Regions from separate parts of the Metabacillus dongyingensis genome, predicted to be linked through region 3. Evidence: riboswitches for the same ligand, from Rfam matches in the RefSeq annotation. Region 3 holds a riboswitch; each other region holds the start of a gene.
The links. Region 3 has a riboswitch for S-adenosylmethionine ahead of K8L98_RS21685 (O-acetylhomoserine aminocarboxypropyltransferase/cysteine synthase family protein). Riboswitches for the same ligand answer to the same signal wherever they lie in the genome.
Positions count from the first base shown of each region.

Region 1: linked by a shared signal. The riboswitch ahead of K8L98_RS01240 (Na+/H+ antiporter NhaC family protein) and the one ahead of K8L98_RS21685 (O-acetylhomoserine aminocarboxypropyltransferase/cysteine synthase family protein) in region 3 are both predicted to bind S-adenosylmethionine.
Region 2: linked by a shared signal. The riboswitch ahead of metK (methionine adenosyltransferase) and the one ahead of K8L98_RS21685 (O-acetylhomoserine aminocarboxypropyltransferase/cysteine synthase family protein) in region 3 are both predicted to bind S-adenosylmethionine.

Region 1 covers NZ_CP082944.1:220,068-224,143, forward strand. The annotation lists gene K8L98_RS01230 (ABC transporter permease) at 1-96, shown strand, start outside; gene K8L98_RS01235 (TetR/AcrR family transcriptional regulator) at 156-812, shown strand; gene K8L98_RS01240 (Na+/H+ antiporter NhaC family protein) at 987-2,273, opposite strand; SAM riboswitch class I at 2,352-2,459, opposite strand; gene K8L98_RS01245 (TetR/AcrR family transcriptional regulator) at 2,621-3,247, shown strand; gene K8L98_RS01250 (GNAT family N-acetyltransferase) at 3,244-3,798, shown strand; gene K8L98_RS01255 (GNAT family N-acetyltransferase) at 3,795-4,076, shown strand, end outside.
Region 2 covers NZ_CP082944.1:3,965,077-3,969,152, forward strand. The annotation lists gene asnB (asparagine synthase (glutamine-hydrolyzing)) at 1-1,507, opposite strand, end outside; gene metK (methionine adenosyltransferase) at 1,661-2,863, opposite strand; SAM riboswitch class I at 3,050-3,183, opposite strand; gene pckA (phosphoenolpyruvate carboxykinase (ATP)) at 3,494-4,076, shown strand, end outside.
Region 3 covers NZ_CP082944.1:4,363,594-4,367,669, reverse strand. The annotation lists gene K8L98_RS21715 (arsenate reductase family protein) at 23-382, shown strand; gene gcvH (glycine cleavage system protein GcvH) at 444-827, shown strand; gene K8L98_RS21705 (YusG family protein) at 881-1,126, shown strand; gene K8L98_RS21700 (toprim domain-containing protein) at 1,243-1,590, shown strand; gene K8L98_RS21695 (thioredoxin family protein) at 1,616-1,924, shown strand; gene K8L98_RS21690 (SCP2 sterol-binding domain-containing protein) at 2,086-2,409, shown strand; SAM riboswitch class I at 2,486-2,595, shown strand; gene K8L98_RS21685 (O-acetylhomoserine aminocarboxypropyltransferase/cysteine synthase family protein) at 2,666-3,988, shown strand.

The DNA.
Region 1 (4,076 bases), 910 kb from region 3:
GAGGACATTGCACAGGATGTCTATATTCTGCTTGGTTTTTCCCTGGCATTTCTGATTCTGAATATCTTCGCTTTGAAAAAGGTAAGAAGGCTGTAATGCTTGTGTTCTCTTTTTCATTTATAATAGGGACATAGATGAATGAGGAGTTTTAAAAGATGAGCAATCAATTTTCCATTGAAGAGCTATTGAAGCTGACAGATGAAGATGTAAAGATGAGTGAAAAACAAAAAAAGGTAGTAGAAGCTGCCATTGAAATATTTGCAGATAAAGGCTTTGCAGCAGCATCAACAAGTGAAATAGCTAAAAAAGCTGGAGTCGCAGAGGGGACGATTTTCCGTCATTATCAAACGAAAAAAGACCTGCTGTTTGCGATCGTCATGCCGACTATAACTAAATTCATTGCCCCATTTTTAGTGAGAAATTTTCTTCAGGACGTGACGAAGCAAAATCATCAGGACCTTGAACATATGCTGAGATACATTCTTGAAAACCGCTATGAGTTTATAAAGAAAAATCACCCTGTCATCAAGATTTTGCTCCAGGAAGTTTTCTTTCATGAAGAGTTCAGAGGGGAGCTCCGAAAGGTCGTTGAGGAACATGCGGTTGAGAAGCTGAAGAAGCTGATCATTCACTTCCAGGAAAAAGGAGAGATGATTGACATGCCTCCTGAAACAGTGTTGCGGATGATCATTACGACAATTATGGGGTTCCTGATCGGAAGGTTCATCATTCTGCCTGATTTGGATTGGGACGATGAAGCAGAAAAAGAATATACGATCCAGTTTCTTCTGCATGGACTGATGAAGAAGTAAAGCCGCTCATAGGATGAGCGGCTCTTTTTCTTGTTAGGAAAACTATAAAAGTCAAAGGGGTGTGGAAAATAAACCGTAAAGCTCCGGCCCATTGAGCTTTGGTCAGAACAAATCCGCCTGCGCTTTAGATCTATGAAAAAACAGAGTCCAATTTCGGACTCTGCAGGGCAGGAACTACTTGGCTTTTTTAAATTTCGGATAGCCAATAATAATAGCCGCAATACCCATAACGGCTATTAAGAATGGGTAATAAGAGAATGGCAGGATATCAGCTGGTGAAATCTTTGCAAATTGAGCGGCAGTAAGCATTTGAGCGCCATAAGGGATTAAACCCTGTATACTGCAAGAAAAAATATCCAAAAGGCTGGCAGATTTACGTTTATCAATCTCATATTTATCTGCCATATCTTTTGCCAGCGGGCCCGCTGCAATAATAGAGATGGTATTATTTGCAGTCGCAAGGTTTGTCGTGCTTACAAGACCGGCAATGGCATATTCTGCCCCTCTTTTAGAAGAAATTCTTTTTGTCATCGCTTCTAAAATAAAGTGAATGCCGCCATTTCGTTTAATCAGTTCAACCATACCGCCGATTAAGAGTGAAAGAATGACCAGTTCGGCCATCCCCATAATACCTTCTGTTATTTTCTGAAGAAAATCAGTTAACGTATAGCTGCCATCAGACATCCCGATAACTCCGCTAAGCAGGATACCCCCAGTTAAAACAATAATGACATTCATTCCAAGAAGAGCTGTTACAAGTACGGCTATATAAGGCAGCATTTTAATGAAACTGAATTCTCCAGGTGAAACAGGAGATTGATTGCCGAGAGTAATCACAATTAAGACAGCACAAGTAATGATGGCAGCCGGCAAAACGATGAAGAAGTTTACCTTGAACTTGTCTCTCATTTCCGTCTGCTGTGTCCGAACTGCAGCTATTGTTGTATCCGATATGAAAGACAGGTTGTCCCCAAACATCGCACCGCCAATAACGGCAGCCATAGCAAGAGCTATTGAAATATCAGCCTCTGCACTGATGCCAACCCCAATTGGAGCAAGTGCAGCAATTGTTCCCATTGAAGTTCCCATTGCAAGTGATATAAAAGCTCCAATGATAAATAATCCAACAATCAAAAAGCTTTGCGGCAAAAATGAAAGCGCAAGATTGACTGTAGATTCCACTGCACCCATCCCTTTTGCCACTTCTGAGAAGGCTCCGGCCAGGATGAAGATAAAGACCATGATCATCAAATCAAGATGACCTGCCCCTTTAGCAAAATTCTCAACCTTCGCAGTGAACGTCTCTTTACGATTCATCATAAGAGCTGCTCCTGATGCAATGATAATTGCAACAAGAATCGGCATCTTATAAAAATCGCCTGTTATAATACCAGACCCTACAAATAGGGCAAGAAATATGATTAACGGCAATAATGCCAGTCCATTTCCTTTTGTCTCCATGTGTACCACCTTTCTTATTATAAAAAAAGATCTCTTCTAAAGCAGAAGAGATCTTAAATCCGGAATGGAATAAACCTCTTCTTATCTTTCAAGCACGCGGCTTGCTGGAATTGGCACAGCACTCGGAAATCCGAGTCCGCTGCCGAGGCATCACAGGGCCAGTCCCTCTGCCTCTCTTAATAAGAAGATATATGTGTGTTTTTAAAAAATGACCTTTCCTACATTAAGGGGTTATTGTGTAAAAGTCAAATGGTAGATTTAACAAAAATTTTTTCAAAATTGTTTGAATTTACCGTTAACAGTGGAATAAAATAAACTATATAGTCGGTTTTTAAGGAGGTGTAAAGGTGGCTCCAATTGTTTCAGATGAATATAAGGAAAAAAAGAAACGCCATATCCTGGAAAGTGCCCTTAAGGCTTTTGGAGAAAAAGGATTTCAGCTTGCAACAATAGACGATATTGTTGCTGAATCTGGGTTAAGTAAAGGCGCAATCTACAACTATTTTAAAAGCAAGGAAGAAATTTACCTTCAGCTGATGCAGATGCGGACAGAGCAGAATATCGCAAAACTGAAAAGAAGTTTTCTAGAGAGAGGGACTGCAAAAGAAAAACTTCACCAGTTTTTCAAAAACTATGCGGAAATTGAGCTATCTCAAAAGTGGCAGAAAATGATCGGTGTTCACCTTGAATTCTGGATTCATTCTGGCCGTGATGAAGAACTTAAGAAAGTCATGACAGACCGGTATGACGACGTTTATCAAGTGCTGCTTGTTGAAATCATCGAAGAAGGCATAAGGCAGAATGAATTCAACAAAGAGACGGATCCATCGCTCATATCTTCTATGGTATGGGGAACCATAGACGGCATTTGTCTTCACTATTCAGTAATAGGCAGGAATTACCCTTATCAAGAACAAATCCGTGCCTTAGAAGAAATGATCTTCATGTACTTAGAAAAAGGGGGATCTGCATGAGGTTTTTACAAGGAGAAAATATATACCTGCGTCCTTTTAGAAAAGACGACTTCGAGATGATTTTTAAAAGTGTGCAGGACAAAGAGATTAGAAGGCTTACTGGTACACAAACGTTTTTTACAATGGAGAAAATAGAGCAGGCTTATGAAAGCTTTGCGCTGGATAAAACACGAATGGATCTTGTGATTGTACGGAATGAAACAGATGAAGCAATAGGAGATCTTGCCCTGATGGATATCGATCTCTTAAACCGGAATGCAAGTGTACGAATTGCCCTGAACGATGAAAAGCATCGCGGACATGGTTTTGGCACTGAAGCGATGAAATTAATCCTTGAGCATGGCTTTCACCATTTGGGATTATACCGGATAGGACTAAATGTTTATCACTACAACGCAAGAGCAAAACGCTCCTATGAGAAATTAGGCTTTAAGCAGGAAGGCGTTATACGGGGAGAGCTTTTTTATGAAGGGGAGTTTCACGACAATATCCTAATGGGTGTATTAGCCGATGAATTTTGGGAAGCTAATGAGAAATGGGGCGCGGTATGATCACAATTAAGAGATTGTCTCAATGTACGCTTGAAGAGGCTTTAACCGCATGGAATAAAGGCTTTGAGGGATATTACTTTGATATGACGCTGTCCCTTGAGAATTTTTTTAACCGAATGGTGCTTGAAAACCTTTCGCCGGCATTATCTGTTGTAGCTTTTCACGATTCAAAGCCGGTTGGGCTGGTTCTGAATGGAATCAGAACCATTGACGGCAAAAAAATAGCATGGAATGGCGGTACAGGTGTTGCTCCTGAGTACCGAAGCAAAGGGGTCGGG
Region 2 (4,076 bases), 400 kb from region 3:
CCAGGAAAGGCACCCTTAGTTCCAATGAATGCGCCATTGTCATTTTGTCTGCTTTCACAAGAATATCCCCTTTGAGCCAGGTCATCACATCAATATATTGCATTTTTGAGATGCTGTCTAAATGACTGACATCTTCATAAAGGATCCCTGTTATATCTGTTGGATCAAAATGAACATCTGCAGAAAGCAATTCATGTTTTTCGGCAGATGAAAAGATGTTGGCATTTCCAATATACCGATCTTCTAAAAGGGTTGTCCCCCTCTCAATAAAGCTTTTTCCTTTCATTCCTTCAGGAAAAACCGCAGCCAGCTGTTTTAATCTTTGCTTAAAGCTGTGAGGAAGATGTCCAAAGACAGATAGATCTTGAGGTTCTTTATAAATATTATAGCCTGCAAAAAGCTCATCTGCTCCTTCCCCAGATAAAACGACTTTCACCTGCTTGCTTGCCTCACGTGCAATAAAATAAAGAGGAATAGAAGCCGGATCTGCCACTGGATCATCCATATGCCAAATGATTTTTGGAAGCTCCCTCATAAATTCCATATGATCAACGGTATAGGAAAAATTCTCAACGCCAAGCGCATCCGCTGTTTCTTTTGCTATATCGATTTCGCTGTAGCCTTCTTGCATAAAGCCGACAGAAAACGTTTTAAGTGAAGGGTGAAATTCCTTCGCAATGGATGCAATAATACTTGAATCCACTCCCCCCGACAGAAAAGATCCAACAGGCACATCGCTTCGCATATGGACTTTGACCGAATCAATTAAGGCATCCTGAATTTTTTCTTTGAGCCTGTTTTCGTCAGTTGGACGTACGGGTACAAGTTTCGGTTTCCAGTACCTTGTAAGCTCTAATGCTTCTCCCGTTTTTTTTGTAAAGAAATAGCCTGGAGGCACTTTCTTAATATGCTTCTGCATCGTGCCTGGGTCCGGTACATATTGAAAAGAGAGATAGTGCTCTAAGGATTCTTCATTAATAAGAGGATTTGGAAGATAATCAGTTAAACTCTTAAGCTCCGAAGCAAAAAGATTCATTTCGCCGTTTTCTATGTAGTAAAGAGGCTTTATTCCAAAGTGATCTCTCGCACCGAATAAAAAGTGTTCCTGTCTGTCCCAAATAAGAAATGAAAACATTCCTCTTAAAAGTTGAAGCGTTTCCTGGCCATAAATGCAATAAAGCGCAACAATCACTTCTGTATCCGTATCCGTTTTCAACTTAAATCCATGGGAAAAAATGATTTCTCTGAGCTCAATATAGTTATAAATTTCACCGTTAAACACAATATAGTAGCGGTCATCAGATCCATAAGCCATAGGCTGGTGTCCGCTTTTAACATCAATAATGCTTAACCGCTGAAAGGCCAGAAGAACCTGCTCATCTTGATAAATTCCGCTGTCATCCGGACCTCTGTGTTCTATTTTTCTGCTTGCCTTCTCAATGAATGTATTAAATAAAAGATCTCTCGTTTGTTTACGATAATCAATAATTCCAACAAATCCGCACATCCTATTCGCCTCCAAAAGTGTCTTTCCACTTATAAAACGAAGACTAGTAAGAGATTGTTGCATTTTTTCACAAAATTAAACAAAAATCCCGATTTTTTCGACAAAAAAAGGATGAGAGCTGCATACAGCAGTATTCTCATCCTTTTTTACTTATTATTGGTTTAAAGCCTGTTCTTTAAGAGCTTCTGCTTTATCTGTTCTTTCCCATGGAAGGTCAAGATCATTACGGCCGAAGTGTCCGTAGGCAGCTGTTTGTTTGTAAATTGGACGGCGAAGATTCAGCATGTTGATGATTCCTGCCGGACGAAGGTCAAAGTTAGCACGAACAACATCCACTAACACATCTTCCTTCACTTTCCCTGTTTCAAATGTATCGATTGCAATTGATACCGGCTGAGCTACACCAATTGCGTATGCAAGCTGAACTTCACATTTATCAGCAAGGCCAGCTGCTACAATATTCTTAGCTACATAGCGTGCTGCATAAGCTGCAGAGCGGTCAACTTTTGTTGGATCTTTACCAGAGAATGCACCGCCTCCGTGACGAGCATACCCTCCGTAAGTATCAACGATGATTTTACGGCCTGTTAAGCCTGCATCGCCCTGCGGTCCGCCGATTACGAAACGGCCAGTCGGGTTGATGAAGTATTTTGTATCTTCATCAATTAATTCATTCGGTACAACCGGGTTAATTACATGTTCTTTTACGTTGCGCTGAATTTGCTCCAATGAAATTTCAGGGTGATGCTGAGTTGAAATAACAATTGTATCAATGCGAACAGGCTTGTCATTCTCATCATACTCAACTGTTACTTGAGTTTTGCCGTCAGGACGAAGGTACGGAAGAATTTCTTCTTTGCGGACTTCTGTTAAACGGCGTGCAAGTTTGTGAGCAAGTGAGATCGGCAGCGGCATTAATTCTTTCGTTTCGTTATTTGCAAAACCGAACATCAATCCTTGGTCACCTGCACCAATAGCTTCAATCTGCTCATCTGTCATTTTTCCTTCACGTGCTTCAAGCGCCTGATCAACACCCATCGCGATATCTGCTGACTGTTCATCAATTGAAGTAAGTACTGCACATGTTTCTGCATCAAAACCATATTTTGCACGAGTGTAGCCAATTTCTTTAACCGTTTCGCGAACGATTTTTGGAATGTCTACATAAGTAGAAGTTGTAATTTCACCAGCAACCAGAACAAGACCTGTTGTAACAGATGTTTCACAAGCTACACGGGCATTTGCATCTTTTTCTAGGATTGCATCTAAAATCGAGTCAGAAATCTGGTCACAAATTTTATCAGGATGACCTTCAGTTACAGACTCTGAAGTAAACAGACGACGTTGTTTAGTCATTAAAGTTTTCCTCCTCAAAAGGTTAGATGATACGGAACTCATTCCCTTTCATATTTTGACCATTCGGCAAAATATTTCAGTTGGCATGTTTTAGGAGAATCCACGAGTACTTTCAGGCAAAATATATTTGAAATAAAAAATCCTTTCCCGCGAGGAAAGGTTATTTACTAAAATCGTAGCCTTTCGCTCTTATCGATCAAGGGCTTTCGCCTTGCATCAGGTTAGCACCTTTGCTCGCAAAAATTCACGAATGAATTTTCAAGATAAAGCAGGTTGCTGGGTTTCATTGGGCCTGTCCCTCCACCAGCTCGGGATAAGAGAATCCGTTCAAGGACATATAATATCGTATATTTCCTTCAGGTGTCAACAAAAACTGACAAGGTTTTCGCATAAGATTTTTCAGAACCCTTTTTATATGATTCCACAAAATGCCGAAATAAAAACATTCCTATTATATATGTATCATTTTCATCAAAAACGTTTCTAAAACCGTTCCATTTCATCAATTTGTACGTAGAATAAGTTAAATAGTATAGACTATTCATTTTAATGTGTTATACTAATTAAGAAGAATCACTTAACATATAGTTGAAAATAATAATAGAAATATAGGTAAAGGATGGGTATGGGATGAATTCAATTGAAATTACAAATGAGCTTGATGTTTTACTTAAAGGGGAAAATGCATTTCATAACTTATCAGTTCCCGTTCTTGTAGAGAAAGTATTAGAGCGCAAAGAAGGTACATTAACTTCAACGGGAGCAGTCCGTGCAACAACTGGTACTTACACAGGACGTTCACCTAAAGATAAATTTATTGTAAAAGAAAATTCAACAAATGACAAAATTGAGTGGGGTGCTGTTAATCAGCCTTTCTCTGAAACGGCATTTGAAAAATTGTATTTAAAAGTTCTTTCATACTTAAAAGACCGCAATGAGCTTTTTGTTTTCAAAGGCTTTGCCGGAGCTGACGCAAAATACCGCCTGCCGATTCAGGTTGTAAATGAATTCGCCTGGCATAACCTTTTTGCACAGCAATTATTCATTCAGCCAGAGAGCGGAGATGAGCTGATTCAGCATGATAATCCATTCACGATCGTGTCTGCACCAAACTTTAAAGCAGATCCGTCAGTAGATGGAACAAATTCTGAAACTTTTATCATCATTTCTTTTGAGAAAAGAACGATCTTAATCGGAGGAACGGAATATGCAG
Region 3 (4,076 bases):
ACGGTTGCAGGTGGTGAGAAGAGTGGCTCTTACGTTTTATTGGTATCCAAAATGCGGTACATGCCGAAAAGCAAAAAAGTGGTTTGAAGATCACAATTTGCAGGTAGAAGATGTACATATTGTCGAAAATCCACCGACAAAAGAAGAATTAAAAAAGATGCTTGATAACAGCGGGTTAGAAGTAAAAAAGTTTTTCAATACCAGCGGTCAAAAATACCGCGAATTAGGCATGAAAGAGAAGGTTGCTTCTTTATCTGATGAAGAACTGCTTGAGATTCTGGCATCAGACGGCATGCTTATCAAACGGCCATTAACAACAGACGGCAAGAAAGTTACCGTCGGCTTTAATGAAGATCAATTCGAAGCAGCATGGGCAAAGTAGTAGAAGACTTTAACTTCAGTCTTTTTACAAATAAACAAGATAAAACTTGGAGGTAATAAAAATGAACACACCAAAAGAACTTCGCTATTCTGAAGAGCACGAATGGGTTAAAGTTGAAGGCGAAAAAGTACGTATCGGCATTACTGATTTTGCTCAATCAGAACTTGGGGATATTGTATTTGTTGAGCTTCCTGAAGTTGGAGATGAAATTAAAGCAGACGAGCCTTTCGGAAGCGTTGAATCAGTAAAAACGGTTTCAGAGCTTTATGCGCCAATCAGCGGAAAAGTTGTTGAAATCAATGAGGATCTTGATGACAGCCCAGAATTTGTAAACGAATCTCCATATGAAAAAGCATGGATGATTGTTATCGAGCCAAGCAATGTAAGTGATGTTGACAGCTTAATGACTGCTGAACAATATGTAGAAATGACAAATGAAGACTGATAAAGGGCATCAACTCAGGACACCCTAAGCTATAAAAAGGAGGGTGTTCCAGGATGTCATTTGAAAAGAAGCGCTTAGATATTACAGACCGGGTAACAGGACGCTTTTCAGAAGGTCAAATGAACTTGTTTTTTGAAAAAGAGCAAATTGGCACAATGTCTTTTGGTCAAAATGGAAATCAGGTTTCATTGAAAAATGGATATGAAGAAGAAAACCATTCCTTTTTCCAGGATGCAGACGTTTTATCAAAACAAGATGAAAAGTATGTAGATTGTGACGAAGAAAACGGCTGGTGCTAATCGAATGGCAGTGGAATGTTCCACTGCCATTTTTGTTCAATTATTTTAAGAAACAACCTCATGCAATTCGAATAGGTTATAAGATAACACATACTTTAACTGAATAGGTGATGGCGATGTCTGCAATTGAGGTTGAAAAGGTCATAATAGTTGAAGGAACATCTGACAAACGAAAGGTTCTTAATGTTGTCAATGAACCTGTAGAAATTATCTGTACAAATGGAACAATAAGCCTTACTCGATTAGATGAAATGATTGATGCTCTGTTTTATAGAGACGTATATGTGCTTGTAGATTCTGATGAATCAGGGGATCGCCTCAGAAAACAATTCAAGCGGGAACTGCCCGAAGCTGCTCATATATTTATAGATAGAATGTACCGTGAAGTTGCGACTGCACCTGATCAGCATGTTGCTGCTGTGCTTTTAAGTGCAAATATCGATGTTCAGGCGAAATACTTATAAAATAAAGGGAGTCTCATGAAAAGCAATGATTGAAATAAAAGAAGAACAATTAGATATGTTTGCTGAAAAAGAATTTGGCATCCTTTATCTATACACTCCATTTTGCGGAACGTGTCAGCTTGCAAAAAAAATGCTGTCTGTTGTTGAAGAGCTGCTCCCAGCTTTAGCGATTCATACGGCAAACTTAAATTTCCTGCCTAAGCAAGCGGAAGAGTGGGGAATTGAAAGTGTTCCCTGCTTGCTTATATTTGAAAATGGAGCGGTTACCCACAAGAAATATGCCTTTCATTCTGTTGAATATATTTATCAAATATTGAAAGAATATGCCGCCTGAGCAGGGCGGCATTTGACATATTTCTTGGGAAATAGAAAAAACGATTATTTTGTCTCTCCAAGTCCAATAAAGTGTCGAACTTTTCATAAAGGTGATGAGTCGTATTAAAACGAATTAATACGTTATGATCTGATAGGAAAGAAATGGGGAGAAAAAAAGAAATGGACTTATTTTCGTTTGTAGAAAAAATGAATGCGTCTTATTTTATTCAGCCGCTGCTTCCAAACGAAGAATTAAGAATACGGATAACCAGTTCAAAACAAAAACCCATCCTGCTTGTTTTAAAAAAGGGGGCTTGTTGTTTAAGCAGCGACAATGACAATCTTTCAGCACATGTACTGGTTTCAGGTGATGAAAATCATCTTCTTGACTGTTTTCACTCACCAATCAGACTTCTTCAGCTCTCAAAGCTAGGAGCGATTGAAGTAAAAGGATCATTTCGCAATGTACTAAGGCTTGAATCCATTATTCACTTGTCTAAATAATAATCTAAAAATTCAAACTATTAATTGACTGTGTAAATGAAGCGGTGTTACAATTCATTTAGATTCAATAAGTTTAATCTTATCAAGAGAGGTGGAGGGACTTGGCCCTGTGAAGCCCGGCAACCGGTTATTGCAACACGGTGCCAATTCCATCAGAGCAGGTTAGAATGCTCTGGAAGATAAGAAGAGATATGGTGATTCCGCCTCTTCTTTGAAGGGGTTTTTTATATGGAAAAATGAAAAAGGAGATGGGAATATGGGACAAAATAAGTATCGGCTTGAGACGTTAAATGTACATGGGGGTTTGCAGAAGGATCCTGCAACAGGAGCACGGGCTGTGCCAATTTATCAGTCTAACGCCTATGTTTTTAATGATACGGAGCATGCATCGGATTTATTTGCTTTAAAAGAGCAGGGTTACATTTATACCCGGATACATAATCCTACCTCAACGGTTTTCGAAGAAAGAGTTGCCCAGCTAGAAGGGGGAGTAGGAAGTCTTGCTGTGGCAAGCGGCATGGCTGCGATAACGCTTTCCATATTAAATATTGCCGGAACAGGGGATGAGATTGTCTCTGCCTCAAGCCTATACGGGGGGACCTACAATCTCTTTCAAACCACTTTGCCTAAGTACGGGATACAGACTAAGTTTGTAAATGCGGATGATCCTGAGAATTTCAGGGATGCCATCACACCTAAAACAAAGGCCATTTTTGCAGAAACGATTGGCAATCCAAGTCTGCAGGTTCTTGATATAGAGGCAGTGTCAAAAATTGCTCATGAAGCAGGTATCCCATTAATTATTGATAACACTTTTGCAACTCCTTATTTATGCAGGCCAATCGAACACGGAGCAGATATTGTCATTCATTCGGCCACCAAATGGCTGCTTGGAAACGGCACGACCCTCGGAGGAATTATCGTAGACGGAGGGAAGTTTGATTGGAACAGCGATAAGTTTCCGGGCTTTACGACTCCAGATCCAAGCTATCACAATCTTGTATATGCAGAAGCATTGCCGGAGGCAGCCTTTATTGTAAAAGCCCGCGTTCAGCTCCTCAGGGATTTAGGGCCTGCTATCAGTCCTTTTAATGCATTTCAATTTGCTCTTGGAGTGGAAACACTTCATGTAAGAATGAAAGAGCATATTTTTAATACGAGAAAAGTGGTTGAGTATTTAAATGAGCATCCTGCAGTTAAATGGGTGCTGTACCCTGAAGATGAACAGCACCCTGACAAGGCCCTGGCAGATAAATATTTAGCTAAAGGGGCAGGCGCGGTTGTAGTGTTCGGCATTGATGGCGGCCGTGCAGCAGGCGCAAAGGTGATTAATTCTGTTAACCTATGGTCGCATGTAGCAAATGTCGGAGATGCCAAAAGCCTGATCATTCATCCTGCCAGCACTACACATCAGCAGCTGGATGCAGAAGGCCTGAAAAAATCAGGAGTAACTGAAGACTTAATTCGATTGTCTGTTGGGATTGAACATATAGATGACCTTCTGGAGGATCTTGAACAGGCAATTGAACAAGCAACGGGTGTGAAATCATTAATTGAATCATCCGTCTTTTCGAATTAATAAAAAACTTTTTGGTTGACACCGTCTTTTGGCACATGATAAAATCACACTCGTACTACTAACTCACTGAATTTAAACGTAAACTAAT